One region of the Gordonibacter faecis genome, then DNA from elsewhere that is predicted to be linked to it. Evidence: predicted binding sites of a transcription regulator. Region 1 holds the regulator's gene; the other holds the start of a gene.
What was found. Region 1 encodes HrcA, which represses chaperone genes, less so after heat shock. Its sites were predicted from a motif close to TNTTAGCANNCNNNNNNNNNGNNTGCTAANA; they were not measured.
Positions count from the first base shown of each region.

Region 2: QNJ86_RS08020 (ATP-dependent Clp protease ATP-binding subunit) is a predicted target of HrcA. The motif match lies at 4,184-4,214, and genes of this name have one in related genera.

Region 1 is NZ_JASJEU010000003.1:70,716-77,976, forward strand. Features, by position in the region: gene lepA (translation elongation factor 4) at 1-925, shown strand, start outside; gene QNJ86_RS00575 (hypothetical protein) at 927-1,151, shown strand; gene QNJ86_RS00580 (hypothetical protein) at 1,156-1,356, shown strand; gene QNJ86_RS00585 (nitroreductase family protein) at 1,388-1,906, shown strand; gene dusB (tRNA dihydrouridine synthase DusB) at 1,915-2,898, shown strand; gene hemW (radical SAM family heme chaperone HemW) at 3,150-4,262, shown strand; gene hrcA (heat-inducible transcriptional repressor HrcA) at 4,448-5,461, shown strand; gene dnaJ (molecular chaperone DnaJ) at 5,518-6,657, shown strand; gene QNJ86_RS00610 (RsmE family RNA methyltransferase) at 6,670-7,261, shown strand, end outside.
Region 2 is NZ_JASJEU010000014.1:56,945-64,205, forward strand. Features, by position in the region: gene cysE (serine O-acetyltransferase) at 1-6, opposite strand, end outside; gene ispF (2-C-methyl-D-erythritol 2,4-cyclodiphosphate synthase) at 79-585, opposite strand; gene ispD (2-C-methyl-D-erythritol 4-phosphate cytidylyltransferase) at 627-1,469, opposite strand; gene QNJ86_RS08020 (ATP-dependent Clp protease ATP-binding subunit) at 1,572-4,139, opposite strand; gene lysS (lysine--tRNA ligase) at 4,433-6,391, opposite strand; gene greA (transcription elongation factor GreA) at 6,431-6,901, opposite strand; gene tatA (twin-arginine translocase TatA/TatE family subunit) at 7,064-7,261, opposite strand, start outside.

The DNA of each region.
Region 1 (7,261 bases):
GGCCAAGCCCATGGTGTTCACCGGCTTATTCCCCATCGACGGCGACCAGTACGAGCCGCTGAAGGAGGCGCTGGAGAAGCTTTCGCTCAACGACCCGGCGCTTGCTTGGGAGCCGGAAAAGTCGCACGCGCTGGGCTTCGGCTTCCGCGTAGGCTTTTTGGGGCTTCTGCACATGGAAGTTATCAAGGAGCGCCTTGAGCGCGAGTTCGGCCTGGACCTTTTGGCCACGGCGCCCTCGGTGGAGTACCACGTGTATCGCCAAGGTGGCGAAATGATTTCGCTGCACAGCCCGCAGGAAATGCCCGATCCTGGTGAGATCGAACGCATCGAAGAACCCTACCTCAAGGCGAAAATCCTCATTCCGCCTGACTACGTGGGTGCGGTGATGGAACTCACCACCGCGCGACGTGGCACGTTCATCACCATGAACTACCTGTCGCCCACAACGGTGGAGATGATCTGGGAAATTCCGCTGTCGGAGCTCATCATGGACTACTTCGACAAGCTGAAGTCCAACACGAAGGGCTACGCCAGCCTCGACTACGACTTCGACGGCTACAAACCCAGCAAGCTGGTGAAGCTGGATATTCTGCTGTCGGGCAAGCCGGTGGACGCGCTGTCGTTCATCATCCACAAGGACAAGGCGTATGAGCGTGGACGCATACTCACTGAGAAGCTGCGCTCCATTATCCCTCGTCAGATGTTTGAGGTGCCCATCCAAGCCGCCATCGGAGGCCGCGTGCTCGCGCGCGAAACGGTGAAAGCGAAGCGCAAAGACGTGCTGGCGAAGTGCTACGGCGGCGACATCAGTCGCAAGCGCAAGCTGTTGGAAAAGCAAAAGGCCGGCAAGAAACGCATGAAGAACATCGGCAACGTAGAAGTCCCCCAAGAAGCCTTCATGGCCATCCTGAAAGTAGACGACTGATATGGATGCCCCGGTCGCCATTGTTGGAGCGCTGATTGCTGCGGCGTTTATTACTCTTATTGTGACATTGTGCCGAGGGCATGTTGAACTGTTGAGTTCGTTTCCGCAGGATCCGGAGACGCTTAGTTTGAAAGATCGCAAGAGTATGGGCCGCGGAGTGGCGGCTGTATTGGTATTTATTGTGGTGGTATTGATAGTTGTTTTGGCTGTAACCATAGGGAAGTAGATATATGGCGCGGAAGAGTAAAGACGAGTTTGATTGGCTTGACGATCCGTTTGATGAGAAGAAGGCGGCGCGGGCTGAGGAACAGGCTACCACGTCAGGTGGCATGAAATTGGCGCTGGGGTGTGGCTGTTTGCTCGTAGTGGCGGCGGTGGTTGTGCTCATTGTGCTTACGTTGGTGAACATGCTCAACGTTTTGGCATCGTAGCTGATGAGCGCACGGATGAAGGGAGCAAGGCATGAAGACTAACCCGGTGATTGAAAACATTATGAGCCGACGCTCTATCCGCAAGTTCGAAGAGCGCCCCGTGCCGCACGAGGACCTGGAGACCATTGTTACCTGCGGTCAGTGGGCACCTTCCGCCATGAATCGTCAGGAGTGGACGTTTGTGGTGATGGAAGATGCCGCCCGCATTGCGCAGTTGGCCGAGGTCATGGGCGCGGTGCTGGTGAACGAGGCTTATGACATGTATCGCCCGCAAGCGGCCATCATCGTGGCGCACAAGAAAGGCGCTGCCTTTGGCCGTGAGGACGATGGCTGTGCGCTGCAAACCATGTTCTTGGCCGCTCATAGTTTGGGAATTGGCAGTGTGTGGATCAACCAACTGCAGGGCATCTGCAACGAACCCGACGTGCGCGCCGAACTTGACGCCCTTGGCGTGCCCGCCGACTATGAGGTCCACGGCATCTGCGCCCTCGGCTATGCCGCTGCCGAAACAGCTCCCAAGGACCGCAAAAGCGAAATTGTGTGGGTGTAACGGGCGGCATGTTCGACTTTTTCCAATCTCATAATCTGCTGCTTGCGCCGATGGCGGGGGTGAGTGACGAGGCGTTTCGGACGCTCTGTCGCGAGCAGGGGGCCGATCTCACCTACACCGAGATGGTGTCGGCGAAGGGGCTTTCGTACGCGAACGAGAAGACGCGTCATTTGCTGCACCTGGCGGAAGGCGAAGATCAGGTGGCGGTGCAGCTGTTCGGGCATGAGCCGGACACGATGGCTGCGCAGGCGGCTTGGATCGAAGATGAGATGGGCGACTCGCTTGCCTACCTCGACATAAATATGGGGTGTCCTGCGCGTAAGATTGTGTCCAAGGGCGATGGCTCGGCGCTCATGAAGGAGCCCGAACTGGCGGCTGCCATCGTGCGCGCGGTGCGTGCAGCAGTGGCGCATCCGGTGACGGTGAAGTTTCGTCGCGGCTGGGCCGAGGGTGAGGAATCGGCGCCCGCGTTCGCGCAGCGTATGGAAGAGGCTGGCGCGTGCGCGGTGGCGGTGCATGGGCGTTTCGCCGAGCAGTTGTATCGCGGGTCGGCCGATTGGGGCGTCATCGCGCGGGTGAAGGAAGCGGTGAGCGTGCCGGTAGTTGGCAATGGAGACGTGCGTTGCGGCGCGGATGCCGTGGCCATGGTAGAGCGCACGGGGTGCGATGCCGTAATGATTGCGCGCGGAGCCGAGGGCAACCCCTGGGTGTTCGCCCAGGCCAAAGCCGCGCTGGCCGGTGAGATGGAGCCACCGCTTCCAACGGTTGAAGAGCGCATCGCGATGGCGCGTCGTCACGCGCGCTTGCTCGCTCAGCGCGAAGGCAAAAACATTGTGCGCATGCGTAAACACGCCATGTGGTATATGGCCGGGCTCCCGGGAGCCGCCGCAGCCCGCGGCAAAATCAATGCCTGCGTGTCGGTGGAAGATTTCGACGCGGTGTTTGACGAGTTACTGGAATATGTGGGTTCGTCCGCGCCGAGTGGGCGATAACGTTCAGTCGCTCGGACAGTCCTGGGCTCGCACGAACAGCCCACTGGGCTGTTCGGCTCGTGCGGAACTCGCTTGGTGAGCGCAATCGCCCGCTCGGCGCTACGTTTCCGCTATTCTGGTGCTCGTCATTACTGGTCGAAATGAGCGACGTACGGGCGTAATATCAACCAGGTGGAACGGCTCCCGGAAGCCCTTGAGAGAGGGGGGAGGGTTCCGTCCCTGACATTTGGGTTAGTTGAAAGGGATTTAGTATGCCGCATGATCCTTATAGGGCGCTTTATTTGCATCTGCCGTTTTGTGTGAAGAGGTGTGCTTACTGCGACTTTGCGACCTCGGCGGTGGCGGGGGATTCGCCGGAGATTGATGCGTATGTGGAGGACCTTTCGCTCCAGATTCGCCGTAAGGCGAAGGAGGGGGAGTTGGGCGCCCTTGAGACGGTGTATCTGGGAGGTGGCACGCCGTCGCATGTTGGGCTTTCGCGGTTGTCGATGCTGCTGTATACCTTGTCGCTTTCGATGCACCTCACGCCTGAGGTGGAGTGTACCATGGAGGCGAATCCAGAGAGTCTCACCGAGCGTATGGTGCGCGACGTGTGGGCGCTTGGCGTGAATCGGTTGTCGCTTGGCGTGCAGAGTTTCGATGATGAGGTGTTGGCGGTGCTCGGGCGTGCGCATTCGGCCGATGACGCGCGGCGGGCCATTGCGGCGGCGCAGACGCGCTTTGAGAACGTGAGCGTGGATCTTATGTGTGGCATCCCTGGTCAGAGTGTGGAAAGCTTCGAAGCAAGTGTGCGCGAAGCCGTGGCGCTTGGGGTGGCGCATGTGAGTGTGTATCCGCTTACTATTGAGCCGCACACACCCTTTGACCTTGCGGTATTGGCGGGTGAGATGGAAGAGCCCGACGATGACGTGGAGGCGGCGCATATGGAGCTCGCCGCTCGTGTGCTCACCGAAGCGGGTTTCGAGCGCTACGAAGTGGCCAGCTACGCGCGCCCTGGTTTCCAAAGTCGCCATAATAGTGCGTACTGGACGGGTGTGCCGTACCTCGGTCTTGGTCGCTCGGCCGCCACGATGACGCAGAACGCCGAGCGCCGCATGCGCGTGAAAGATGGCCAGGTCACTGACGACCTCGACGCGCGTCAGATGGCGGCCGAGGACCTTATGCTTGGCATGCGTATGACCCGTGGTATCTCCGATGACCAGGTGGAACGCGCCGCTGCACTTCTACCCGAAGCGCCTGCCACACTTGAGCGCCTTGCGGGCGAAGGCTTTGTCGTGCACAAAGACGGCCGCTGGCGCCCCACCGAACAAGGCTGGCTCTGCGGCAACACCCTCTACGGCGAACTCTTCGACCTCGCCCCTTAAACAAAGCATGTAACGCTGGTGCGCCAGCAAAAAGCAAGGGAGAACTCGTGGCGGTGAGGAAACTGTATTCATATTTCCCGTTTTTCTTAGCACTCTCTTGCATCGGCTGCTAAAATGATGCGTTGGTGCCGTTCGGAGAACGGATGTGAAGAGAGATGCAAGGCGAGAGAGGAAGGTGGGGAAGCGTGCTATCAGATCGCAGGCAGCGAGTGCTTGCTGCGCTCATAGAAGAATATGTTGCGCGCGCTCTGCCGGTGGGCTCGCGCACGCTTACGGAGCGCTACCACCTGGGCGTGAGTCCGGCTACGGTGCGCAACGAACTGTCCGTGCTTGAGGATGGGGGCTACATCACCCAGCCGCACACCTCGGCGGGGCGTATTCCAACCGATCACGGGTATCGCGCGTTTGTGGACAATCTGCTTGATGCGGATTTCTCGGGCGATGATGAGCGCTATCTTCCTGTTGTTGAAGAACTGCGTCGTAGCGCAAGCGAACTTGATGCCCTTCTTGAGCAAACCTCATCTGCGCTTACGCGCCTGACGGATTGCCTGTCTATCGTGCTGGCACCGTCGGTGTTGAAGCTCCACATTAAACAGTTGTCGCTCATCTCGCTCAATCCGTACCGCGCGCTGGTGGTGCTGGTGACGGAAGACGGGCAGGTATTCAACCGCCAAATGGAGTTCGCCGAAGAAGTGGGCGCGGATGACCTCGCCCGTGTGCAGGCGTTTCTCAGCGAAGTGTTTACCGGCAAGTCGCTCCAGCAGATTGAAGACGGCCTCGGCCAGGGCATGGTTGAGGCGTTTCGCGATCCGCTCGTGCGCATGGCGCTTGACGAAGTGTTGTCGTGCTTACAGGAAAGCGAGTTGTCGCGCGCGCATCGGCTGGGCGTGAGTTCACTGCTCACAAAACCCGAGTTCAGCCAGTCGCAGGCGCTGCTTCCTGTCATGCAGGTGCTTGAGGACGATACGGTGTTGCTGCATGTGCTCGACGACGTGGCGCGACAAACCGGTGGCATTCCTTGCGTGCGCATCGGCAGCGAAAACGAGGCGGCGGAGCTTGCGGGCGTGTCGGTGGTGGCAAGTCGCTACGGGCGCGGTGCGTCAGCTGGGGTTGTGGCGGTCGTGGGTCCCACGCGCATGGATTATTCGAAGGTGCTGCGCGCAGTACGCATTGCGAGTGCGGCGCTTCAGGACGTATAAGGTTGGGTAGCGCGCGAGGGATGCGCCGCCCGTGAGGAAAGGTACGCGGAAAAGCAATGGCCAAGGATCTGTACGAGGTTCTGGGTGTTTCCAAGAACGCCACTGAGGACGAGATCAAAAAGGCGTTTCGTCGTCGAGCGCGCGAGCTTCACCCCGATGTGAACAAGGCGCCCGACGCCGAAGACCAGTTCAAGGAACTGAATGAGGCGTACGACGTGCTGAGCGATCCGGCGAAGCGCGCGCAGTACGACCGTTTCGGCACCATTCCTGGCGCGGCGGGCGGCGGCAACCCCTACGGGGGCGGCGGCTACGTGGACTTTGAAGATCTGTTCGGCGGCGGCTTTGGCATGGGCGACATCTTCAGCTCGTTCTTTGGCGGCGCGGCCGGCGGGCGTCAGCAGCAGCGTCGTGAAGGCCGCGATATGGGCGTGGGCCTGCGTGTTACGCTGGAAGAAGTGGCTTCTGGTGCGAAGAAGGAAATTGTTTACGATCGTCTGGCGCCGTGCCCCGACTGTGATGGTTCGGGCCTGGGCGAAGATGGCCGCGAAATCACCTGCCCCGACTGCAACGGCCAGGGCCGTGTGGTCACCGTGCAGCATACGTTCTTGGGCGACATGCAAACGGCTACCACGTGCAAAACCTGCGGCGGCACGGGCCGCTCGGTGGAGAACCCCTGTCCTGAGTGTGAGGGTCAGGGTCGTGTACCCGACCGCCAGCGTGTGACCGTGGAAGTGCCTGTGGGCATTCGCGACTCGCAGCAACTGCGCTTGTCGGGCTTCGGTGAAGCCGGCATGCAGGGCGCCGCTCCCGGCGACCTCATTGTCACGGTGCGCATTCAGCCTCACGAGTTCTTTGAGCGCGACGGCGACCATCTGCACGCGCGGGCGAACGTGTCCATCGTGCAAGCGGCGCTTGGTGCAGAAATTGAAATTGACGGCATCTTTGAAGACGAAAAGGTGCAGGTGCGCATCCCCGAGGGCTGCCAAAACGAGCAGGTGGTGCGCGTCAAGGACTACGGCATGCCGAAATTCCGTAGCGACGCGCGCGGCGACTTGTTCGTACACGTGAACGTAGTGGTTCCCAAGAAACTCACGAAAAAGCAGCGCGAACTGTTGGAGCAGTTGGCTGAAGAACTCGGCGAGGACGTCTCCGACGCCCGCACGCCTTTGCAAAAACTTCGCGACGCTTTTAATTAAGTTAGGAACGGTATGTCGCTGCCGCATTTTTACCTTGAGGAACAGGTGCTTGCTGATGAGGGGGCTGAGGCGTTTTCTTTGCGGCTTTCGCGGGATGACGCGAAGCATGCGCGGGTGCTGAGGCTTGCTGTGGGCGAGCATGTGGCGGTGGTTGATGCGGCTCGTGACTATTTCGAATGCGAAATCGTTTCGTTTGATGACGCTGAGCCGCTCGTGCGTATCGCGCAGCGATTCGGTGCGGCTGAAACGGAGCCGCAGGTAGTGCTCGTGCAAGGCCTCGCCAAGGGCGACAAGATGGACGAGGTCATACGCCACGCGACGGAGTTGGGCGTAACGACCTTTGTGCCCTTGGTGTGCGAGCGCTCCATCGTCAAGCTTGATGCGAAGAAGACGGCGGCGAAAACCGAGCGCTGGCGTGCCATCGCAAAGAGTGCGGCCATGCAGTCGGGGCGTCGGTTCGTGCCCGAGGTAACTGAACCGGCAGCGATTAAGGATGCGAGTGCTTCTCTTGCAGACGCGACGGCGGTGCTCGTGTGTTGGGAAGAAGCTCCTGGGACAGCGTATTTGGACGAGGCGCTTGCTGGTGCCCTTGCCACTGCGGACG
Region 2 (7,261 bases), on a different contig from region 1:
GTTCACAAAAACCCTCTCTGTCGATGGAGAATTGTAGCACAGCGTCTGACGCCGGCCGCAATCCAGAGCAGCCGGCTCTTAGAAACATCGACAGAGTAAACACACGGCGGTGGCGGAGATGCCTTCTTCGCGGCCTTCGAAGCCGAGGTGTTCGGTGGTGGTGGCTTTCACGCCCACGTTCTCGACGGAAATGCCCATGGCGGCGGCCAGTTTTTCGCGCATGGCGTCGCGGTAGGGCGAGAGTTTGGGGGCCTGAGCAGCAATGACGGAATCGACGTCCAGGATGGTGTAGCCTTCTGCGCGCACCTTGTCAGCCACGGCGGACAGAAGTTTGAGGGAGTCGGCGTCCTTGTAGGCGGGGTCGGTGTCGGGGAACAGCTTCCCGATGTCGCCGCCGCGGATGCCGCCCAGAAGCGCGTCGGAAATGGCGTGCGCCAACACGTCGGCATCCGAATGACCCAGCAGCCCGCGCGTGTGCGGAATGTCCACGCCGCCCAGGATAAGCTTGCGCCCCTCAGCGAACGCGTGCACGTCATACCCTTGGCCTATACGGAGGGCGGAAAATGCTTCGGTCAGATCGGTCACTGGTTCTCCCCTATCAGCGCGCGGCTTGCAGCTGTGGCACGCTATTGCTCCAGGTCTTTCAGGTAAATGGCTCGCACGGCGGCGGCGAGCATCAGGTAGTCTTCGGGGACGGTCAGCTTGATGTTGTCGCGCTTGCCTTCCACTACGAGCACACGGCCACCCAAACGCTCAATGAGCGACGAGTCGTCGGTGCCCACAAAGCCGTCCGACAGCGCCGAGGCATGGGCGCGGCGGTAGATGCCCGCACGGAACACCTGCGGCGTCTGGGCATTCCAGAACACACGGCGGTCGGGCGTGCCCATGATCACGCCATTCTCCACCACTTTAAGCGTGTCGACGGCCGGATGCGCCACCACAGCGCCGTCGCAGTCGATGTTGCCTTTCAGCGTGGCAATGGTATGCCCAATGAGTTCGGGTGAAATGAGCGGGCGCGCGCCATCGTGCAGGATGACGTATTCGTACTCGTCGGGCACGAATTCCAGGCCGGAGAACGCGGACTCCTGACGGCTCGGGCCGCTCGGTGCCACCACCACGGGCGTCACAAACGGGAATGGGTCGATGGCTTTCTTCAGATACTCATCGCAGCGGTCTTCAGGGCACACAATAACAATGAGCCCGATGTCGCCCACCGCGTCAAACGCCTCAGCCGACCACGTGAGAATGGGCTTGCCGGCAATTTCCACCAGCTGCTTGCCGCCCTCTTTGCCGAAGCGCTCCCCCGTTCCGCCAGCCAAAATGATGGCTGCCGTCTGCGGGTTCTTGTCCACTTCGCCCTTCAGCCCGTGCAGCGACTGCGCAAGGGTATCCAAGTCCAAATCATCACTCGTCAACTCCGGCGCGCGCAGCACCTCCGACGAAAAGATAGGGTCAATGGTTTTGGGCATGGCAATCCCTCTCGCAGTCGTTCATTAGTCTTCACATAGTATGACAGAGCGCGCGGCCTTCGCAAGCCGCGCGCTCTCGTTTCATTATAATGTCAGTCGGCGTTAGTCCGCAGCGCCACCGGCGGCGGAGCCGCCTCCGGAGGTGACACCGGCGTGGCCGAGGTCGTAGTTCGTCAGCAGCAGTTCAGCGTCGCGCGCGATGCTATCGCGCTTGCGCGGCTCGGGGATAGCGCCCGAACCCTGCGTGAACACCAGCTCGCCGTCCACGGCATCCACGTCAATGATGGAGCCACTCTCCCACTTGCCCTCGAGAATTTCCTCGGACAGCGGGTCTTCCAGCAGGCGCTGGATGGCACGGCGGAGCGGACGGGCGCCGAACGTGGCATCGGTGCCTTCCTTCGCAATGAGCTTGCACGCCGCATCCGTCAAATTGATGGACATGTTCTGCGCGATAAGGCGCTCGCGCAAATCGGCCACCATGAGTTTCACAATTTCGCCGATCTGCTGTTCGGTCAGGCTCTTGAACACGATAATCTCGTCGATACGGTTCAGGAACTCGGGCCTGAACAGCTTCTTCATCTCGGACATGACGCGGCTCTTGATCTCCTTGTCGGAGAGGCCCGCGTGGTCGTCGGTGGAGAAGCCGAGCGTCGAAGGCTGCGCGATCTCGCGTGCGCCCACGTTCGACGTCATGATGATAACCGTGTTGCGGAAGTCAACCGTGCGACCCTGCGCGTCCGTCAAGCGGCCCTCCTCCAGAATTTGGAGCAGGATGTTGAACACGTCGGGGTGCGCCTTTTCAATCTCGTCGAACAGCACCACCGAGTAGGGGCGCTGGCGCACGGCCTTCGTCAGCTGGCCGCCCTCGTCGAAGCCCACGTAGCCCGGAGGCGAACCCACCAGGCGCGACACGCTGTGCTTCTCCATGTACTCGGACATGTCGAACGAGAGCAGCGCATCCTCGGAGTTGAACAGGAACTCGGCAAGCGCTTTCGAGAGTTCAGTCTTACCCACGCCCGAGGGGCCCAGGAAGATGAACGAACCGGCCGGGCGCTTCGGATCCTTGAGGCCTGAGCGCGAGCGGCGGATGGCCTTCGAAAGCGCGGTCACGGCCTCTTCCTGGCCAATCACACGCTCGTGCAGCACCGATTCCATGCGCAGCAGCTTCTCGGTTTCGGCCTCGGTGAGGTTCGACACGGGCACGCCCGTGGTCATGGACACCACATCCGCGATGTCTTCCACCGTCACCTGCTGGATGGTTTTCTGGGCGTTTTCCTCCCAGTCCTTTTCGGCCTGGGCGCGCTTATCCTTGAGCTGGGCTTCCTCGTCGCGCAACTGGGCGGCGCGCTCGAAATCTTGGGCGGCGATGGCGCCGTCTTTCTCGGCGCGCAGCTTGCGCAGTTCCTCGTCCAAGTCACGCAGTTCCTTCGGCAGCGTCATGTTGCGAATGCGCATGCGCGCGCCCGCCTCGTCAAGCACGTCGATGGCCTTGTCGGGCAGGAAGCGATCCTGGATGTAGCGGCTGGCCAGCAACACGGCCGCTTGCAGCGCCTCGTCGGTGAAGTGCACCTGGTGGTGCGCCTCGTAGCGGTCGCGCAGGCCCTCCATGATGCGCAGCGCCTGTTCCTCGTTCGGCTCGCCCACAGTGATGGGCTGGAAGCGGCGCTCAAGGGCGGAGTCTTTCTCCAGGTGCTTGCGGTACTCGTCGATGGTGGTGGCGCCGACGACCTGAATCTCACCGCGGGACAGCGGCGGCTTCAAAATGGCGGCGGCGTCGATGGAGCCCTCGGCCGAGCCCGCGCCGATGAGCGTGTGAATTTCGTCGATGAACAGGATAATGTCGCCCGCGTCCTGCACCTCTTTGATGCACTTCTTCAGGCGCTCTTCGAATTCGCCGCGGTACTTCGACCCGGCCACGAGCGCACTCACGTCAAGCGTGAACAGGCGCTTGTCGCGCAGAATGTCGGGCACCTGGTTCGACACGATGAGCTGCGCCAAACCTTCGACCACGGCTGTTTTGCCGACGCCCGGCTCGCCGATGAGCAGCGGGTTGTTCTTCTGGCGGCGCGAAAGCACCTGCATGACGCGCTCGATTTCGCCGGCGCGGCCGATGACCGGGTCCAGCTTGCCGTCGCGCGCCTTCTTCGTAAGGTCGGTGCCGAATTCCTTCAGCACGCTGTCGGAGCCCTGCGCGCTCTGATCGAATGCATTGCGACCAGCGTAGACCGGGCTTTGACCCACGAGGTCGTTCAGCGCGCTGCGCACGTCGTCGCCCGACACGCCCAGGCGCGTGAGTACCTCAAGCGCCGTGCCGTCGCCTTCGCGCACGATGCCGAGCAGCAAGTGCTCGGTGGAAATGTAGGATTGACCCATCTGCATGGCCTCGCGCAGGCTGTTTTCCAGCACGCGCTTCACGCGGGGCGTGAACGACAGGTGACCCGACACATCGGTGTCCTCGTCGATGGCCACCACCTGGCGAATGGCTTGCACCACGCCGTCGTACTTGACGTTCAGGCGGTCGAGCGCCTGGGCGGCCAGGCCGTCTTTCTCCTGGATGAGTCCCAGCAGGATATGTTCGGTGCCCACGTAGGGCTGATGCAGCGAGCGAGCCTCGTCCTGGGCAAGGACAAGCACTTTGCGCGCCTTGTCGGTGAACTTTTCAAATGACATGTAAAGCCTCGATTCTCGCGGAGCTTCTTGTGTTTCACGGTACATGCTAGCACTCTCGTCAAGAGAGTGCCAACGCAAAGCAGGCCGCACACGCTCGCTCCATAACTTGAGCCCTTGGCTACAACGGCGACCATCGTATCACGACCTCCCCCAGCCCGCGTACGAGCGGCCGGATGAGACCGAACGTGCTCATTTCTGACGAGGAACTGAAACCTCGGGCCCTCACGTACAAGGAGGCCGCCCGGCATCAACGCACGGACAGCCTCCTGGATAACGCTGCGTACCTACTTATATTAGTACAGCTTCGCTCCTGCGGGGATGCGGTCGTCTACCATGAGCAGGTTGAGGCGCTCCTCGGGCTCGCCGTTCTCGCCGGGTTCCTCGTGGATGGCACTGATAATCATGCCGCACGAGTCCACACCCATCATCTTGCGCGGCGGCAAGTTGGTGATGGCGATAAGCGTGCGGCCCACCAGCTCTTCCGGCTCGTAGTACGCGTGGATGCCGGAGAGGATGGTGCGGTCGGTGCCTGTGCCGTCGTCGAGCGTGAACTGCAACAGTTTCTTGCTCTTCGGCACGGCGATGCACTCCTTCACCTTCACAGCGCGGAAGTCCGACTTGCTGAACGTGTCGAAGTCCACCTCGTCTTCGAACAGGGGCTCGATGACCACCTTCGAGAAGTCGATGGGCTCGGGAGCGGCCGCCGCTGCGGGAGTAGCCGCCGCGGCCGGGCGCGAACGCCCGCCCACTGGGACTTCGTCGCGCATGTGCGGGAACAGCAGCACATCGCGGATGGACGGCGCGTCGGTGAGCAGCATGACCAGGCGGTCGATGCCCACACCCACACCGCCCGCAGGCGGCATGCCGTACTCAAGCGCGCGCACGTAGTCTTCGTCGTAGCCCATGGCCTCATCGTCGCCCGAGTTCTTGGCATCCACCTGCGCCTGGAAGCGCTCGGCCTGATCGACCGGGTCGTTCAACTCGCCGAAGGCGTTGGCGTACTCATGTCCGCAGATGAACAGCTCGAAGCGCTCGGTAAAGTTCGGATCGCCCGCCTTCTTCTTGGCCAGCGGCGACACCTCAAGCGGGTGGTCAATCACGAACGTGGGTTGGATGAGTTTCTCTTCGGCCACGGCCTCGAAGATCTCGGCGATCAGCTTGCCCTTGCCCCACGCGTCCTCGGCGTGGCCGCCGTTCTTCTCCAGGATGGCCACCAATTCCTCGCGCGTGCGCTCGAAGCTGACGTCCTCGCCCGCGCCGGCGCTCGCCAGTTCGGCCATGGACTTGCGCGGCCACTCGCCGGACAGGTCGATGTCCTGCCCCTGGTAGGTGATCTGGAGCGTTCCGCAGGCGGCCAGCGCCGCCGCCTGGATGTAGCCCTGCGTGAGCTCCATCATGCCCTCAAGGTCGGAAAACGCCTGGTAGGCTTCCATCGTGGTGAACTCGGGGTTATGGTACGGGTCCATGCCCTCGTTGCGGAACTGACGGCCGATTTCGAACACCTTCTCAAACCCACCCACCAAGAGGCGCTTGAGCGGCAACTCGGTGGCGATGCGCAGGAAGTAGTCGCGGTCGAGCGCGTTGAAGTGCGTCGTGAACGGCTTGGCGTTCGCGCCGCCCAGAATGGGATGCAAAAACGGCGTTTCCACCTCGTAGAAGCCCTGGTCCTCCATGTAGCGACGGATAGCCGCCACAATCTTGAAGCGCTTCTCGAAGGTGTTTTTGACCTCGGGGTTCATGACCAGGTCGACGTAGCGCTGGCGATAGCGCGTCTCTTTGTCCGCTAGGCCGTGGAACTTCTCAGGCAGCGGGCGCAGCGACTTGCTCAGCAGCTCAAACGATGTCACAGCCACGGACAGCTGTCCGCGCTTCGTGCGCATCATGGTGCCGTGCACGCCAATCCAGTCGCCCACGTCGAGGGCTTTCAATTCCGCGAAGGCGTCTTCGCCCAGCGCGTTGATGCGACAGAACAGCTGCATGTCGCCCGTGGAGTCGCGCAGCTCAAGGAAGGCCAGCTTGCCCTGGTCGCGCTTGGCCATCACACGGCCCGCCACCTGCACTTCGTCCTCGGTGGACGCGCCGTCTTCCAGGTTCGCATACTGTTCGGCCAGATCAGCCAGATGGTGCGAATACTTGAACGCGTGGCCGTACGGGTCCTTACCCGCCGCCATGAGCGCCTCACGCTTAGCGCGGCGCACCGCAATGGGGTCGTCTTCGATGACGTGCTCAGTCTGCTCGGGGGTATCGCTCATAGGTTGTCCTCAAACTCGCAGGTTGGCGTAATGGGAGCCTTAGTGCTCGATTTTGACGATGACCATGGAGATGTCGCGGCCGGTGGGGCCTGTCGTCTCCACTTTGTCGCCCTTCTTGTGGCCCAGCAGCGCGGCGCCCACCGGAGACTCGTTCGAAATCTTGCCAGCGGCGGCGTCGCTCTCGGCGCCACCCACAATGGTGAACACGCGCTCTTTGCCGCCCATGTCCACGGTCACCGTGGAGCCGATGTTCACCTTACTGGAGCGCTTCGGCGTGTTGACCACGGTCGCCTCAGACAGGATGCGGCTGATCTCGGCGATGCGCGCCTCCATCATGCCCTGCTCGTTCTTCGCGTCGTCGTACTCGGAGTTCTCCGAGATGTCGCCGAACTCGCGCGCCACCTTGATGCGCTCGCCAATTTCGGCGCGCTTCTCCGTCTCGAGGAAATGGAGCTCTTCCTCTAGCTTGTCCTTACCCTCTTGCGTGAGGATGAAATTATCGCTTGCCATTGTGCTCACCCGTCCACATACAACAGGCACGCCCGGTTGTTGAGCGTGCGACTTAACTTTATTTTGAACTGATTTTTCGGTCGTGCCGAAGGAATACAAAAAAGCGGCGTGCGCCCGGCCGAGCCGTCGACGCACACCGCGAACCGGTTCGCTACCGTCGAGCTATTCAGCCTTCTTCTTGGCGGCCGTCGTGGTCTTCTTGGCAACTGTCTTGCGGACAGGCTTCTCTTCCTCGACCTCTTCGACGATTTCTTCCTCATCCTCGGCTTCTTCGATGGCCTTCTCGCCGCCACCCATGCCGTCGCGCAGGTTCTTCACGGTCTTGCCGAGGGCGCTACCGAGCTTCGGGAGGTTCTTCGG